2 regions of the Mesorhizobium sp. B2-3-13 genome follow, and region 2 is predicted to be linked to the other one. Evidence: riboswitches for the same ligand, from Rfam matches in the RefSeq annotation. Region 2 holds a riboswitch; the other holds the start of a gene.

Region 1 (7,704 bases), on a different contig from region 2:
CAAGGCCGCGGATGCGCGCACCTTCGCCTCGCTCTACGCGGTCGAGTCCTTCGCCCGCGCCATGGTGTCGAGCGTCATCCCGATCCAGGCCTACGAGATACTCCACAACGAGCAGATCGTCTCGATCCTCTACACCGTCGTATCCATGCTCGGCCTCTCGGTGACCTTGTTCATGCCGATGCTGATCCGCCGCTTCGCGCGGCGCTGGGTCTACACGGCAGGCGCCTGCCTGCTCGCCATCGGCTCGCTGTTCTTCGTCACCCACACGCTCGCTGGACAACTCGCCGGCATGCTGTGCCGCGTCATGGGCGCCAGTGCGCTGTCGATCACACTCAACCTCTACATCATGGACCACATCCGCAAGACCGACTTCATGCAGGCCGAATCGCTGCGCATGGCGTGGTCGATGGTTGCCTGGACGGGCGGGCCGACGCTTGGCATTTTCCTTTATGCGCATTTCGGCATCTATGCCGCGCATGGCGCGGTGGCGGTTTTCGCCATGGCTTTGCTGGCGCTGTTCTGGACCTACCGGCTGGGCGATAACCCGTCGATCCGCCCGGGCAAGACGCGGCCGGCAAATCCGCTCGCCAACATCGGCCGCTTCGTGGCGCAGCCAAGGCTCAGGCTCGCCTGGCTGATCGCCTTCGGCCGGTCGTGCTTCTGGACGACGTTCTTCGTCTATGGACCGCTGTTCATGGTGATCACCGGCGAGGGTGAACTGGCGGGCGGCCTGCTGGTCTCGGCCGGCAATGCGCTGCTGTTCATGGCGATCTTCTGGGGCAAGGCAGGAAAACGCTTTGGCGGCCGACGCACCATGACGTTTGCCTATTTCGCCATGTCGGCGTCGCTGCTGGCGGCGGGCACGGTCGGAGCGGCAGAGCCGTTGCTGACCGGCGCCTTCCTGTTGTGCGGCGCCTTCTTCACCATCGCGCTCGACGCGCTGGGCTCGACCGCCTTCATGCGCTCGGTGCGCTCCTATGAACGCGCGCAGATGGCGGCGGTCTACCGCACCTATCTCGACTTTTCCGAATTGACGCCGCCGCTGGTCTATTCGGTGGTGCTGGCCTTCTTCGGATTGGGATCGGTGTTCGTCACGCTCGGCCTGCTGGCGGCGTTTTGTGGCCTCATGACCTGGCGCTACCTGCCTAAATCCCTCTAAAAAATCAGAGCGAAAGCTCAGCATGGCGCTCGCGCACCCGATTGTGGAAGCGGTGCAGCTCATATTCCTCGGGCATCAGCACGCCGGCTGTATGACGCATCGAGCGCAGGCCCTTCTGGTTGACCTCGCAGATCGCGGCATCCTCCTCCAGCACCTGTGTGCCGAAGGCGACGATGTTGTCGATATCGGTGGCGGCGAGCGCCTCGGGCGCGAACAGCCATTCGGCGGTCAATTCGGTCTGTTCGGGACCGAGCGGCACCAGCCGCACGGTCCTGACATAGTCGACATGGCCGACGATGAACATCGAGGGCAGGCTGGTAGCGTAGGTCTGGCCGGCGGTGCGTTCCGCCTGCGTCAAGCCGGGGAAAACCGGCCCATGCGTCTGCCCATCACGCGACCATGTTTCAGCCCCGGCGCGCAGGCCGCCGGAGAATTCCGGCGCATCATTGTCTGCATGGCGCGTCCATTCGGGATCGTCATGCCGGCTCATCAGGCCGCGGCCATAGATCGGCACCAGCCGCGACAGGTCCTTGTGGACGCCCGGGCAGTGCAGGCACTCGTTGAAGTTTTCCCAGAAAATCTTCCAGTTGCAGTTCATCACCTTGCGCAGCACATGGCCTGACACCAGCGTGTCCAGCGGCCAGTTGCCGAGGTCGCCGGAGGCCGGGTCGAAGGATGACTGCACTGAGCCGGCGGCATCTTCAGCAAGATTGACGAAGACGAAGCCCCGCCGCACCGAGAGTACAACGCGGTAAAGCGGGTGGTCGGCCTTGTCGAAGCCGTCAGGCAGCGATTTCGACGGTACACGCACCAGATCGCCACGCAGCGAATAGGACCAGGCATGGTACGGGCAGGTGATCAGCCGCGCCTTCAGGCGTCCTTCGCTTTCCTGGCAAAGCTGCGAACCGCGATGCCGGCACGTGTTGTGGAAGGCATGCAACTCGCTGGCGTCGTCGCGCAGCACAAGGATTTCCTGCGTACCGACGCGGAAGGTGCGGAATGCCAAAGGCTGGGCAAGGTCGGTCTCGCGGCAGACGAGCAGCCAATTTCTGTACCAGATGGCATCGAGATCACGCTGATAGTTCTCCTGGTCCCAATAGGCCGATGACGGCAGCGTCTGCTGGGTTCGGGTCAGGCCGTTGTAGGGCTCGCGCTCGCTGGCATTGGGCTGCATGGCTGGCTTCCTGTGAGGGTTGCGAGCCGACACCCGACTAGAAAATTTGTCAATCAGGACGGGATGGAGCGGCTTCGCCGATACGACGCTCCTGCGCTGGCGACTGTCGGAATTTGGTTTGCCGCGCGCGGCAAATTTCCCTATAGTCACCAACGTCGTCGGTTCCTTTTTGGAGCCAAGAGGGAATGCGGTGCGGACAGGAATTCCTGTCCAATGCCGTGGCTGCCCCCGCAACTGTGTGCGGTAGTCCTCTCCATATGCCACTGAGGGTTTTCCTCGGGAAGGTGGGGAAGGGCGCTTATCCGCGAGCCAGGAGACCTGCCGGCGACAGGAAACTGACTTCGATGCCCTCGGGTGGAGGGCGAAAGGACAAGACATGACTACCGCTTCCGTCTCCCTCGGCGCCTCCGTCTCCTCGCAGTCGCGCTTCATGCAGCTCGCGCTCGCGGCGCTGCTCGGCATGTTCGTCGTCGGCTTTGTCGGTTTCTCGCATATCGATGCGGTCCACAATGCCGCCCACGACTATCGCCACTCGATGGCGTTTCCCTGCCACTAACGAGGATCTGACATCATGAATCTGTTTCGCAACGTCGTGTTCATCGCGGCGATCGCGGGGCTTGTGGCGGGTGTCGTTCTCGCCTGTATGCAGGCCTATGCGACAGTGCCGCTGATCCTCAAGGCGGAAGTCTACGAACAGGCCGGCGGCGGCCATCACCATGACCACGCGGCTGCACCGGCGGCGAGCAACGATGCGGTGAGCACGGTCGCGCCCGCTGGGAATGCGATGAGTTCTGCCGCGCCAGCACCCGCCGAAGTCACGGCACCGGCGGAGGAAGATGAAGGCTGGGCGCCGGCCGACGGTGTCGAGCGTTTTGCCTTCAGCGTGGTTGCCAATATCGTCACCGGCATCGGCTTCGCGCTGGTCCTGGTCGCGATTTCCGAGTTTGCCGGCGGCGTCGGCAATTGGCGCCAGGGCGTATTCTGGGGGCTGGCCGGCTTTGCCGTGTTCACGCTGGCACCAGGCCTCGGCCTGCAGCCGGAACTGCCGGCGATGCCGGCGGCCGATCTGCTTGCGCGCCAGATCTGGTGGACGGCAACGGCCGCGGCGACCGCTATCGGCCTTGGCCTGATCGTGTTTCGCAGATCGCTGCCATTGACCATCTTCGCCGTCTTGCTGATCGTCGTCCCGCATATCGTCGGCGCGCCGCAGCCCGACAGTTTCGAGACGCCTATCCCGGAAGGCCTGCACCATCAGTTCGTGGTGGCGGTGACGGTGACCAATCTGGTGTTCTGGCTGGTGCTCGGCGCGGTCGTGGGCGTGGTGCGCAGGCGCTTCACCGGCACGGCGACCAGCTTGCGCGACAGCTTTGCCTGACCGCGGCAAGCTGACTTTCATCATCGGTGGCGCGCGCTCCGGAAAGAGCGCGCACGCCGAAACCCTGGTGACGGCATTCCCCCCGCCATGGGCGTATGTCGCCACGGCGCAAACCTATGACGATGAGATGCGCGAGCGCATCGCGGTGCACCGCTCGCGGCGCGGTGAGGGCTGGTCGACCATCGATGCGTCACTCGACCTTGCCGAAGCGCTGGAGGCCTTGCCGGATGATCGGCCGGTGCTTGTCGACTGCCTGACGCTATGGCTGACCAATCACATGCTGGCCGATTACGACGTCGAGGCGGAGTGCCGACGGCTGGCCGACGTGCTGTCGCGGCCGCGCGGACCGTGGTTCGTGGTGTCGAACGAGGTCGGGCAAGGCATCGTTCCCGACAATGCACTGGCGCGGCGTTTTCGCGACGACGCCGGCCGGCTCAACCAGCGGGTCGCCGCGGTTGCCGACACGGTGCTGCTGATGGTGGCGGGGCTACCGCTCAAGGTGAAGTGAAATGACCGATATCGACGACAAGGATGAAGAGCGCCATCGCGCCAAAATGGCCAAGCGCAAGGCGGTGCAGGACGCCGAGGTTGCGAGCAAGACGGTCGAGAAGGGGTTGCTGATCGTCAACACCGGTCCCGGCAAGGGCAAGACCACGGCCGCCTTCGGGCTGGCGCTGCGGATGCTCGGCCACGGCAAGCGCGTCGGCGTCGTGCAATTCATCAAGGGCAAATGGCACACCGGCGAGAAGGATGCGTTTGCCGCCTTCGGCGACCGCGTGGTCTGGCATGCTATGGGCGAGGGTTTCACCTGGGAGACGCAGGACCTGAAGCGCGATATCGCCGCCGCCGAAGCCGCCTGGGCCAAGGCGCTGGAATTGATCGACGATCCCTCGATCAGCCTTGTCGTGCTCGACGAGCTCAACATTGCGTTGCGCTACGACTATCTCGATCTCGACAAGGTGGTTGCGGCGCTGAAGGGCCGGCGCGAGGGTCTGCATGTCGTCATCACCGGCCGCAACGCCAAGCCAGCGCTGGTCGAGGCTGCCGATCTGGTCACCGAGATGGGCGTCACCAAGCATCATTTCTCGGCGGGCGTGAAAGCTCAGCAGGGCATCGAGTTTTAAAAAACCAGAACAGCGATCACCGCGACCAGGCCGAACAAGCCAATCAGCAGGAAATCAGCGACACGGTAGAGTTGCAGCGCGCGCCTTATATCGCCGCTGTCGACATCGCTGCGGCCGCCTTCGCCCATGAAGATGTCGTCGACCATGACACCGCCATAGCTGCGTGGTCCGGCAAGCGCGAGCCCAAGCGCGCCGGCCATGGCCGCTTCGGGCCAGCCGGCATTGGGCGAGCGGTGTTTTTTCGCGTCGCGCCGTACCGCTTGCCAGCCGCAGTGGGGGTCGGCGCCCTCGACCAAGAAGGAAGCGAGCACGATCAGCAGCGCCGTCAGCCGCGATGCCGGCAGGTTGATCCAATCGTCGAAGCGCGCCGCCGCCCAGCCGAACGCCTCGTGGCGCGGGGTGTGGTGGCCGATCATCGAATCGGCGGTGTTGGCCGCCTTGTAGGCGGCGCCGCCGGCCAGCCCGCCAACGCCGGTCCAGAAGGCGGGGGCGACGATGCCATCGGAAAAATTCTCCGCCAGGCTTTCGATCGCCGCACGGCAGACGCCTGCCCGGTCCAGCGTTTCGGGATCGCGGCCGACGATCCGCGAGACGGCGGCGCGGCCCATGTCGAGGCCTCCACTGTCGAGCGCGTCGGCGACGGCTTCGACATGTTCATGCAGGCTCTTCTGCGACAGAAGCGATGTTGCCAGAAGGACGGCAATGATCCATCCCAAGGGGACGAACCAGAGCAGAACGAGCTGCACGCAAAGACCTGTCAGCGCCGGCACCAGCACGATGACCAAAAGCGCCTGGACACCACGTTGACGACGCAGTGCGTCGGGATCAGTGGCGCGGTTGAGCCTCAAGTCGAGAAAGGATATCAGCCTGCCGAACCACGTCACCGGATGGCCGATGGCGCGAAACAGCCAGTCGGGATAACCAAGGGCGAATTCGACAACCAATGACAGGAAAGCGATCAGGACAGACATGAAGCTTCTTGAAGGAGCGGTGGACCATGGTGGAAGTCTTGGCCGGGCAAGGGCGCTTTTCCCCAATGCCGTGCTGCCTTTCGTCGACCTCTCGACCGGTATCAATCCGCACTCCTACCCGCTTTTCGACCTGCCCGCCACCTCTCTGTGGCGGTTGCCGGAGGCCGCGCGTGGGCGCGAACTGATAGAGATCGCGGCCAACACCTATGGCGCGCCTTCCGCGGGAAACGTGGTGGCGGCGCCCGGGACCCAAATCCTGCTGCCGCGCGTGGCCTCGCTGGTGAGGCCCGGTAAGGCGAAGGTGCTGGGGCCGACCTATGCCGAACACGCCCGGGCGGCGGCGATTGCCGGGCATGAGGTGGTCGAGGTCAGCGATTTCGCGGCGCTGGCGGACGCTGACCTCGCCATCATCGTCAATCCGAACAATCCGGATGGGCGCATCATCGAGCGCGACCGGCTGCTGATGCTGGCTGACGGACTTCGCGCCAAGGGCGGGCTGCTGGTCGTCGACGAGGCGTTCATGGATGTCGGTCCACGCGAACACAGCCTCGCCGCCGACGTCGGCCAGGCCGGCATTGTCGTGCTGCGTTCCTTTGGCAAGTTCTTTGGTCTGGCCGGCCTGCGGCTTGGGTTCGCACTTGCCGATGCGCCGACGGCTGAACGGTTGCACATGCAGTTCGGGCCGTGGGCCGTCGCCGGACCGGCGCTGGAATACGGCATCCGCGCGCTCGCCGATCTCGGCTGGCAAGATGCGATGCGGGCGTCGCTGGCGGATGAGGTGGTGCGGGTTGATGCGCTGTTTGGCCGGTTCGGCGTTCGCGTCGCGGGCGGCACCATATTGTTCCGCTATCTCAGCCTGCCCGATGCCGGCGGCCTGTTTTCTGCGCTTGGCGAGAGTGGCATCCTGCTCCGGCATTTCTCTGACCGGCCGCATGCCCTGCGCGCCGGCCTGCCGGCAAACGAGGAGGAATGGCGCAGGCTTGAATCCGCCCTTGCCGAATGGGCGTCGCGGCGCGAGGATCGGTCGAAAGGTTCGAAACAATGATCCATGTCTGCTCGCTGGCGAAGATCGAGGAAACCGTTGCCAGGACCGGCGCCGACCGCATGCTGTCGCTGCTTGCCGCCGGAACGGACGTAATTCGACCAGCCTCAATCCCCCGGGAAAACCATCTGCATCTGGTCATGCACGACATCGCCGTGGCGCAGGAGGGGATGACCGTGCCGGGCGAGGAGCATGTGCGCAACCTGCTCGATTTCGCGCGCCGCTGGAACCGCGCAAAGCCGATGGTCGTGCATTGCTATGCCGGCATCAGCCGCTCGACCGCCTCGGCCTATATCATCGCCGCGGCTTTGGCGCCGAAACGCGACGAGGTGGAACTGGCGCAGACGCTGCGCGCGCTGTCGCCTTCGGCGACGCCCAATCCACGGCTGATCGCTGTGGCCGACACGCTGCTCGAGCGCAATGGCCGCATGATCGAGGCGATCGAAGCGATCGGGCGCGGCGCCGACGCCTTCGAAGGCACACCGTTCGCACTCAAGATCGATATTTAGGCGGCTATTTCAGCCACTCGGCGAGCTTGGCCTTGCGCACGTCCCGCACCAGGCTGATGAAGCCATTGGCCTGATATTCCGCGGTCAACCGGCCTTTCTCGGCTGTCGCGATGCTGGCGTCGCCGACCACGCCGTTTGCGTTGAGATCGCTAGCGATCCAGGCGAAGGCATGCGTGCCGGTCTGGCGCAGAAGCGCGAATTCCTTCTCCGCGTCGGCGACGTTGGAAACGAAACTGTCGGCCTTGCCCATGTCGACGAGGTCCGGCCGGAAATGCAGCATCAGCGAAGTCTCGACGTCGCCCCCATGGATGCCGTGGCGGTCCTCAAGTTCGGTGTACATGCCGGCCGGA
Region 2 (7,704 bases):
AGTTCCTTGGTGATCGCCACCGTGCTCACCTCCGTCGTCGCGAAAGTCGCGCCGATGAAGATCATGGCGAAGGTGATGATTTGAACCGGCCCCAGGCGGATAGCCGAGCCGGTTGAGCCATGGTCCACCGGTCGCACTTGCGGTTCGGTCGAACGCTGCAGAATGAAGGCTATCGAGCCCAGGGCCAGGAACAGCGTGCTGACGAGCACGCCCGCTTCCGGGAATAGCGCGGCGCTGAGACCAACCGACAGCGATGCGCCGGCGATGTAGACCAGTTCGTCGGCCGCCGACTCGAAGGCGAAGGCGGTGTTCATCTCGGGCCGGCCCCGGAAAATCTCGGTCCAGCGCGCGCGTATCATGGCCGGCATGCTTGGCATCGCCGCGGCCAGCAATGCCGACACGAATAGCGTCCCTATCGGCCAGTCCCGATTGGCCGATGCGATCAGGGCCGTGAATGCGAGCACGGAGATGATGGTGGTGGGGACGACAACCCGCGTCTGGCCGAGGCGGTCGACCAACCTCGATATTTGCGGCGCCAGGAAAGCATTGGCCAAGGCGAATGTCGCCGAAACCGCACCCGCCAGCCAGTATTCGCCACGCGTCTGCGACAGCATCGCCACGATGCCGATCGGCGCCATGGCGATCGGCAGGCGCGCCATGAAGCCGGCGGCGGCAAAGCCCCTGGCGCCAGGAGCGCGAAAGATTTCCGAGTAGGGGTTTTGCATGATCCTGTTCCTCGACAAGGGGCGATTCGACAATTACATACGAGACGTATAAGTCTCAAATAGACCATACGTCGCGTATGTCAATTGGCATACGGAGCGTATGTAGATAAGGCCAGAGCATGCACCGACCCCGCAAGGAGATGATCGCCGAGACGCGTGCCAAGCTGATCGCCGCGGCGCGCCAAGCCTTTGGCACCATCGGTTATGCCGAAGCGTCGATGGACGATTTCACCGCATCGGCCGGACTGACGCGCGGCGCCCTCTATCATCACTTCGGCGATAAGAAGGGACTGCTGCAGGCGGTTATCGCGCAAATCGATGCGGAAATGGCCGCGCGGGTGAATGAGGTCGCGTCGAGGGCGCCGACCCGCTGGCAGCATTTCGTCGACGAATGCACGACCTACATCGAAATGGCGCTGGAGCCGGAAATCCAGCGCATCATGTTCCGGGACGGTCCGGCCGTGCTGGGCGATCCGGCACAGTGGTCGAATGCCAATGCCTGCGTCGGTTCAATGACCGATCATCTGACCGCGCTGCAAGAGGAGGGGGTGGTCGTGCCGGGCCTCGATCCCGAGACCGCGGCGCGGCTGATCAACGGGGCGAGCAGCCAGGCCGCACAGCGGATCGCCAACTCGAACGATCCCGAAGCGACGTCGAGGAAGGTGGTGGCAGCGTTCAAGCAATTGCTCGAAGGCCTGCTCGAAAAGCCGGAAGCGCGGCCAAACTGAGCCACCGTGGCGCTCCCGCCACCGCCTGCAATTGACAATAGACGGTTTGGGCGCATCCTCCACAGCCACCTCTGGGGGATTCGGGGCATGTGGGATTTCGATATCGGCAGGTCGGTGTCCATCATGATGCGGACCTGGCCTTTCATCGTCTTTCGCATGATCGTCTATTTCGGCATCACGCTGGCCTATATCATGGCCACCGGCACGGGCGCCTCCGTCGGCTATGGCGTCGGCCATATCTCCACCGATCCCGATGGGCCGCTGTCCTTTGCCATGTGGGGCGGGATTGTTGGCTTCGGCCTCGTCTCGATCGCCGTCTACTGGATCCGCGAATACATCCTCTACGTCGTCAAGGCAGGCCATATCGCTGTCATGGTGCATCTGATCGACGGCCATGACGTACCCGACGGCCAGAACCAGATCGCCTACGCGAAAGAGGTTGTGACCGAGCGTTTTGCCGAAGCGAACATCCTTTTCGTCGTCGACCAGCTGGTCAAGGGCGCCATCCGCGCCATCACCGGCCTGTTGGGCGGCATTGCGGCTTTCCTGCCCATTCCGGGCCTGAGCGGCCTGGTCTCGTTCCTCAACACGGTGATCCGCCTGTCGCTGACCTATGTCGACGAGATCATTCTCGGCTACAACATCCGCATCAATTCGTCCTCACCCTTCGAGACCGCACGGCAAGGCGTCGTGCTCTACGCCCAGAACGGCAAGATCATGGTCAAGAACGCAGTCTGGCTGGCGTTGATCATGTGGGGGGTCTCCTTCGTCATCTTCCTGCTGATGCTGGCTCCGGCGGCCGCCATTCTTTACGTCATGCCCGGACAGCTCGCCGGCTGGGCCTTCGTTCTGGCCATTGTCTTTGCCTGGGCCTTCAAGGCGGCGTTCATCGAACCTTTCGCCATCGCGTGCCTGATGCAGGTCTATTTCAAGACCATCGAGGGCCAGGTGCCCGATGCCGCCTGGGACGCACGGCTGGCCGATGCCTCGTCGAAGTTCCGGGAACTCAAGCGCAAGGCACTCTCCACCTTCGACGGTTCGCGCTGGGGCACGGCCGGCGCGACGCGCTGATCGGCGGGGTTTGCCGGCGCAGCGGCGACGGTGTTGAGGCGGGCCACCGTAGATTTGAGCGAGGCTTCACCCTGGCCGCAAAAAGTCTCGCTCATGATCAGTTCGGGCAGCGGCAGCCGTCGGCCCCAGCCGTGCGTTTCGAGGTCCGGTTTCGGCGCAAACTCCGAGACACGGCCGACGCAGAGATAGGCGATCGGCGTCACGTGGTCGGGGATAGACAGCAGACTTTTCAGCGCTTGCGCCTCGATGATGCTGACCCAGCCGACGCCAACGCCCTCGGCGCGTGCCGCCAGCCAGAAATTCTGTACCGCGCAGACCGTACTGTAGAGATCCATTTCCGGATTGTGCCAACGTCCCAGCGGCGAGCCTTTCGAGCGCTCGTGGTCGCAGGTGATACAGATGTTGAGCGCGCTTTCGCAAATGCCTTCGAGCTTGAGCTTGCGGTAGAGCGCCCGCCGGTCCGCCTCGATTGCCGGCAGTTCCTGTTCGCGCGCGGCAAGGAACAGGTCGCGCACCTTCGACCGTCGCGCGACATCGCGAATGACGATGAAATTCCAAGGCTGCATGAAGCCGACCGATGGCGCGTGATGGGCGGCAAGCAGCAGCCGCGCCAGCACCTCGTCGTCGATCGCTTCCGATGTAAAATGGCTGCGGACGTCGCGTCGCGTGAACATGGCGCGGTAAACCGCGTCGCGCGCGATCTGATCAAATCCATTGGCCGTTGGAGCGGTCATAGCTTCCGGCATCGCTTGTCCCCTTGCGATTGCAGCAGTTCAAATTCCCAGAGCGTACTTTGTGCGTCCAGGAGGGCGCACGTCGTTCTGATGCCATCCGCCTGACCATGCGGATGACGATGCCTGCCAGGCCGGTCTTCTGGCTCGGGATCAACCCGCGTCCGGTGCCTTCCCGTCATCGACAGTGGCACTTACCGGCGCGGTCCCCCTCACAGCGTTGGGCACGCCACGGTATCAAACCGTGTTCCCGATTCTCCCGCCAGAGCATTTGCAGCCAAGTGGAATCACTTGGCGTCGCAGAATGCGGCTAAAACAAACAGACCGGCGGGCACCAGGCAGTGGCGGCGACCTTACGCCGAAGCGCCGGCGACGCCAATGCCCGCAGCGACATGAATGGACGCAGCCGTGATTTTCCCCAGCGATCAAGCCGCAACGCATGGCCATCACGGCGCCGGGGCACTAGATAGGGGGACATGGCCACTCGTCTCTACACGCACCCGATCTTCCTCGAACACATCACCCCGCCAGGTCACCCCGAGCGGCCCGACCGCTTGCGCGCCATCGAGCGCGTGCTCGACGACGAAGCTTTTGCCGCGCTTGACCGCGCCGAGGCACCGCAAGGCGACGAGGCGACCATCCTCTATGCGCATCCCGCCGATTTCGTCGCGCGCGTGCGCGCCGCCATTCCCGCTGAAGGCCTCGCCCGCATCGACGCCGACACCACCGCCAGCCCGAAGAGCTGGCAGGCGGTGATCACCGCGATCGGCGCCGCCAATGCCGCCGTCGACGACGTCTTTGCGGGCCGCGCCGACAATGTCTTCGTCGCCGCCCGGCCGCCTGGCCATCATGCTGAAAAGAACACGGCCATGGGCTTCTGCTTCTTCAACACTGCGGCTATCGCTGCCCGCTATGCGCAGAAGAAGCATGGCGCGGAGCGTGTCGCCGTCGTCGATTGGGACGTGCACCACGGCAACGGCACGCAGGATATTTTCTGGGACGATCCCTCGGTGCTCTATTGCTCGACGCACCAGATGCCGCTCTATCCCGGCACCGGCGCGAAGAACGAGACCGGCGCCGGCAACATCGTCAACGCGCCGCTGGCGCCGCAGACCGGCAGCGAGGTGTTTCGCGATGCTTTCCTGTCGCGCGTGCTGCCGGCACTCGATAATTTCGCCCCCGACCTGATCATCATTTCGGCCGGCTTCGACGCGCACCATCGCGACCCGCTGGCGGAGATCAATCTTACCGAGGACGATTTCGACTGGGCGACCGGCCAACTGATGCAGCGCGCCGCACGCCATAGCGGCAACCGGCTCGTCAGCGTGCTCGAGGGCGGCTACGATCTGCAGGGATTGGCATTTTCGGTCGGCGCCCATGTCGGGCGACTGATGAAAGGATGAATGATGACTGGTGAGATCAACGAAGACGTCAAGGCGATGAGCTTCGAGCAGGCACTCGACGCGCTGGAGAAGATCGTCGATGATCTGGAGCGTGGCGACGTGCCGCTCGACCAGTCGATCCGGATCTACGAACGCGGCGAGGCGCTGAAGGTGCATTGCGACCGGTTACTGAAGGCCGCCGAGGACAAGGTCGAGAAGATCAGGCTGTCGCGCGACGGCAAGCCGGTTGGAACCGAGCCGCTCGACGCGGACTGAGGTCCGGAGCAGGCTTACCGATTTTTGAACACGATCATGATTGAGGATACAACTCGTCCCGATTGAAACGGACAAGAGGAGATACGGAAGCGATGTGCAGAAACATCAAGACCCTGTTCAATTTTGATCCGCCGGCAACCAATGACGAAGTCCGCGGCGCGGCACTCCAGTTTGTCCGCAAGCTCAGTGGAACGACGCGACCGTCGAAACAGAACCAGCATGCGTTCGATCATGCGGTCGAAGCCATCGCGGCATCCGCACGCGAATTGCTTGATTCCCTCGAAACCCACCAGCAGCCGCGCAATCGCGAAGAGGTGGCAGCCAAACTGAGAGCAAAGGCGGCGATCCGGTTCGCCTGACATGTCCAAAGCGGCCACCGAGCGCTGACCAGGAGAGTTCATGAGCTTCTTCCCGGGGAAAGACCCTGAGGCCGGCGATGCCTTCGCCAGCGACCAGATCGAACTGATGGTCATCCCCAACGCCAAGGATATTGGCGGCTTCGAGGTGCGCCGCGCCTTGCCGACCGCCAAGAGAAGGCTGGTAGGGCCGTTCATTTTCTTCGATCGCATGGGCCCCGCGATCATGCGCACCGGCCAGGCGCTCGATGTCCGTCCCCACCCGCATATCGGCCTGTCGACCGTGACCTATCTGTTCGATGGCAAGATCAGGCATCGCGATTCGCTCGGCACCGAAATGGTGATCGAGCCCGGCGACGTGAACCTGATGACTGCGGGCCGCGGCATCGTCCACTCCGAGCGCACGCCGCAGGAATTGCGCGGCGCGCCGATGTCGATCTCCGGCCTGCAGACCTGGCTGGCTCTGCCGGACGGCAAGGAAGAGGTTGCACCGGTGTTCGAGAACACAGCGGCGCTGCGGCTTCCAGAGATCGATGCCGAAGGCGTCAGCGGCCGCGTCGTCATCGGTGACTTCCAAGGATTGCGGTCCCCGGTGCGGGCAGATTCCGACACGCTCTACGCCGATTTGCGGCTGGGGCCCGGTGCCAGCGTCAAAATCCCGGCCGATGCGGAAGAGCGCGCCATCTACACGCTGGAGGGCGAAGTCTCGATTTCGGGCGACGTCTTTCCGGCCGAACGGCTGCTGGTGTTCCGGCCCGGCGACGAGATCGTCATATCGTCGCAAACCGGTGCGCATTTCATGCTGTTCGGCGGCGCCTCGCTCGGTTCGAAGCGCTACATCTGGTGGAATTTCGTCTCTTCGTCGAAGGAGCGCATCGAGCAGGCCAAGCAGGAATGGAAGACCGGCCGCTTCGATATCGTTCCTGGCGATGAGAAAGAGTTCATTCCGCTGCCGGAAGGCTGAGCGGAGCGGTGAGGGGCTGACCGTCCGCGTCACCGACACGCATTTACTTTCGCCGGCCGGCGGCCTATCCCGCCGATGAAAAGAGAGTCTGGGCCCAACGTGAACGCAACGCCGCATACGCCGCTTCTCGACAAGGTTCGCGTCCCGGCCGAGCTGCGCACGCTGGCCGAGAGCGAATTGCCGCAACTGGCGTCCGAGCTGCGCGCCGAACTGGTCGATGCTGTCTCCCACACCGGCGGCCACCTTGGTGCCGGCCTTGGCGTGGTCGAACTGACGGTGGCGCTGCACTATGTCTTCAACACACCCGATGACCGGCTGATCTGGGATGTCGGCCATCAGGCCTATCCGCACAAGATCCTGACCGGACGCCGGGACCGCATCCGCACCTTGCGCCAGGAAGGCGGCCTGTCGGGCTTCACCCGCCGAGCCGAGAGCGAGTATGACCCGTTCGGCGCCGCCCACTCCTCGACGTCCATATCGGCTGGTCTCGGCATGGCCGCCGCCCGCGACCTTTCAGGCGGCCGCAACAATGTCATTTCAGTCATCGGCGATGGCGCAATGTCGGCCGGCATGGCCTATGAGGCGATGAACAATGCCGGCGCGCTCGATGCCCGCCTCATCGTCATCCTCAACGACAACGACATGTCGATTGCGCCGCCGACCGGCGCCATGAGCGCCTATCTGGCGCGCCTGGCTTCCGGCAAGGCCTATATCGGCTTGCGCGACTTTGGCAAGAAACTGACCTCCTATCTCGGCAAGCGGGCCGATCGAGCCATCACCCGCGCGGTCGAGCATGCGCGCGGCTATGTCACCGGCGGCACTTTGTTCGAGGAACTCGGCTTCTATCACATCGGCCCGATCGACGGTCACAATCTGGAGCATCTGATCCCGGTCCTGAAAAATGTCCGCGACAACGGCAAGGGTCCGGTGCTGATCCATGTCGTCACCCAGAAGGGCAAGGGTTATGCGCCGGCGGAAGCGGCCGCCGACAAATACCATGGCGTCAATAAATTCGACGTCATCACCGGCGCGCAGGCCAAGGCGCCGGCCAACGCGCCGGCCTACACCAAGGTGTTCGCCGAAAGCCTGATCCAGGAGGGCCGCGAGGACGATCGCATCGTCGCCGTCACCGCCGCCATGCCGAGCGGCACCGGCCTCGATCTGTTCGGCGAGGTGTTCCCGTCGAGGACCTTCGATGTCGGCATCGCCGAGCAGCATGCGGTGACCTTCGCCGCCGGCCTGGCGACGGAAGGCTATAAGCCGTTCGCGGCGATCTATTCGACGTTCCTGCAGCGCGCCTACGATCAGGTCGTCCATGACGTCGCGATCCAGAAACTACCGGTGCGTTTCCCCATCGATCGCGCCGGCTTTGTCGGCGCCGATGGCGCCACCCATTGCGGCGCGTTCGACACCACCTTCCTGGCAAGCCTGCCCGGCTTTGTCGTGATGGCTGCCGCCGACGAAGCGGAGT

Evidence for each region. Region 2 has a riboswitch for cobalamin ahead of bluB (5,6-dimethylbenzimidazole synthase). Riboswitches for the same ligand answer to the same signal wherever they lie in the genome.
Region 1: another riboswitch for cobalamin. It lies ahead of FJ941_RS01585 (CbtB domain-containing protein); the one in region 2 lies ahead of bluB (5,6-dimethylbenzimidazole synthase).

What each region holds. Positions count from the first base shown of each region.
Region 1 is NZ_VFVQ01000001.1:336,690-344,393, forward strand. It holds gene FJ941_RS01575 (MFS transporter) at 1-1,159, shown strand, start outside; gene FJ941_RS01580 (aromatic ring-hydroxylating dioxygenase subunit alpha) at 1,164-2,333, opposite strand; cobalamin riboswitch at 2,476-2,674, shown strand; gene FJ941_RS01585 (CbtB domain-containing protein) at 2,710-2,889, shown strand; gene FJ941_RS01590 (CbtA family protein) at 2,905-3,708, shown strand; gene cobU (bifunctional adenosylcobinamide kinase/adenosylcobinamide-phosphate guanylyltransferase) at 3,701-4,216, shown strand; gene cobO (cob(I)yrinic acid a,c-diamide adenosyltransferase) at 4,218-4,832, shown strand; gene cbiB (adenosylcobinamide-phosphate synthase CbiB) at 4,829-5,803, opposite strand; gene cobD (threonine-phosphate decarboxylase CobD) at 5,802-6,848, shown strand; gene FJ941_RS01615 (tyrosine phosphatase family protein) at 6,845-7,354, shown strand; gene FJ941_RS01620 (creatininase family protein) at 7,359-7,704, opposite strand, start outside.
Region 2 is NZ_VFVQ01000015.1:48,782-56,485, reverse strand. It holds gene FJ941_RS18685 (MFS transporter) at 1-725, opposite strand, end outside; gene FJ941_RS18680 (TetR/AcrR family transcriptional regulator) at 845-1,453, shown strand; gene FJ941_RS18675 (hypothetical protein) at 1,541-2,524, shown strand; partial or broken gene bluB (5,6-dimethylbenzimidazole synthase) at 2,689-3,198, opposite strand; cobalamin riboswitch at 3,370-3,552, opposite strand; gene FJ941_RS18665 (histone deacetylase family protein) at 3,732-4,658, shown strand; gene FJ941_RS18660 (exodeoxyribonuclease VII small subunit) at 4,662-4,913, shown strand; gene FJ941_RS18655 (DUF2277 domain-containing protein) at 5,006-5,272, shown strand; gene FJ941_RS18650 (pirin family protein) at 5,313-6,233, shown strand; gene dxs (1-deoxy-D-xylulose-5-phosphate synthase) at 6,309-7,704, shown strand, end outside.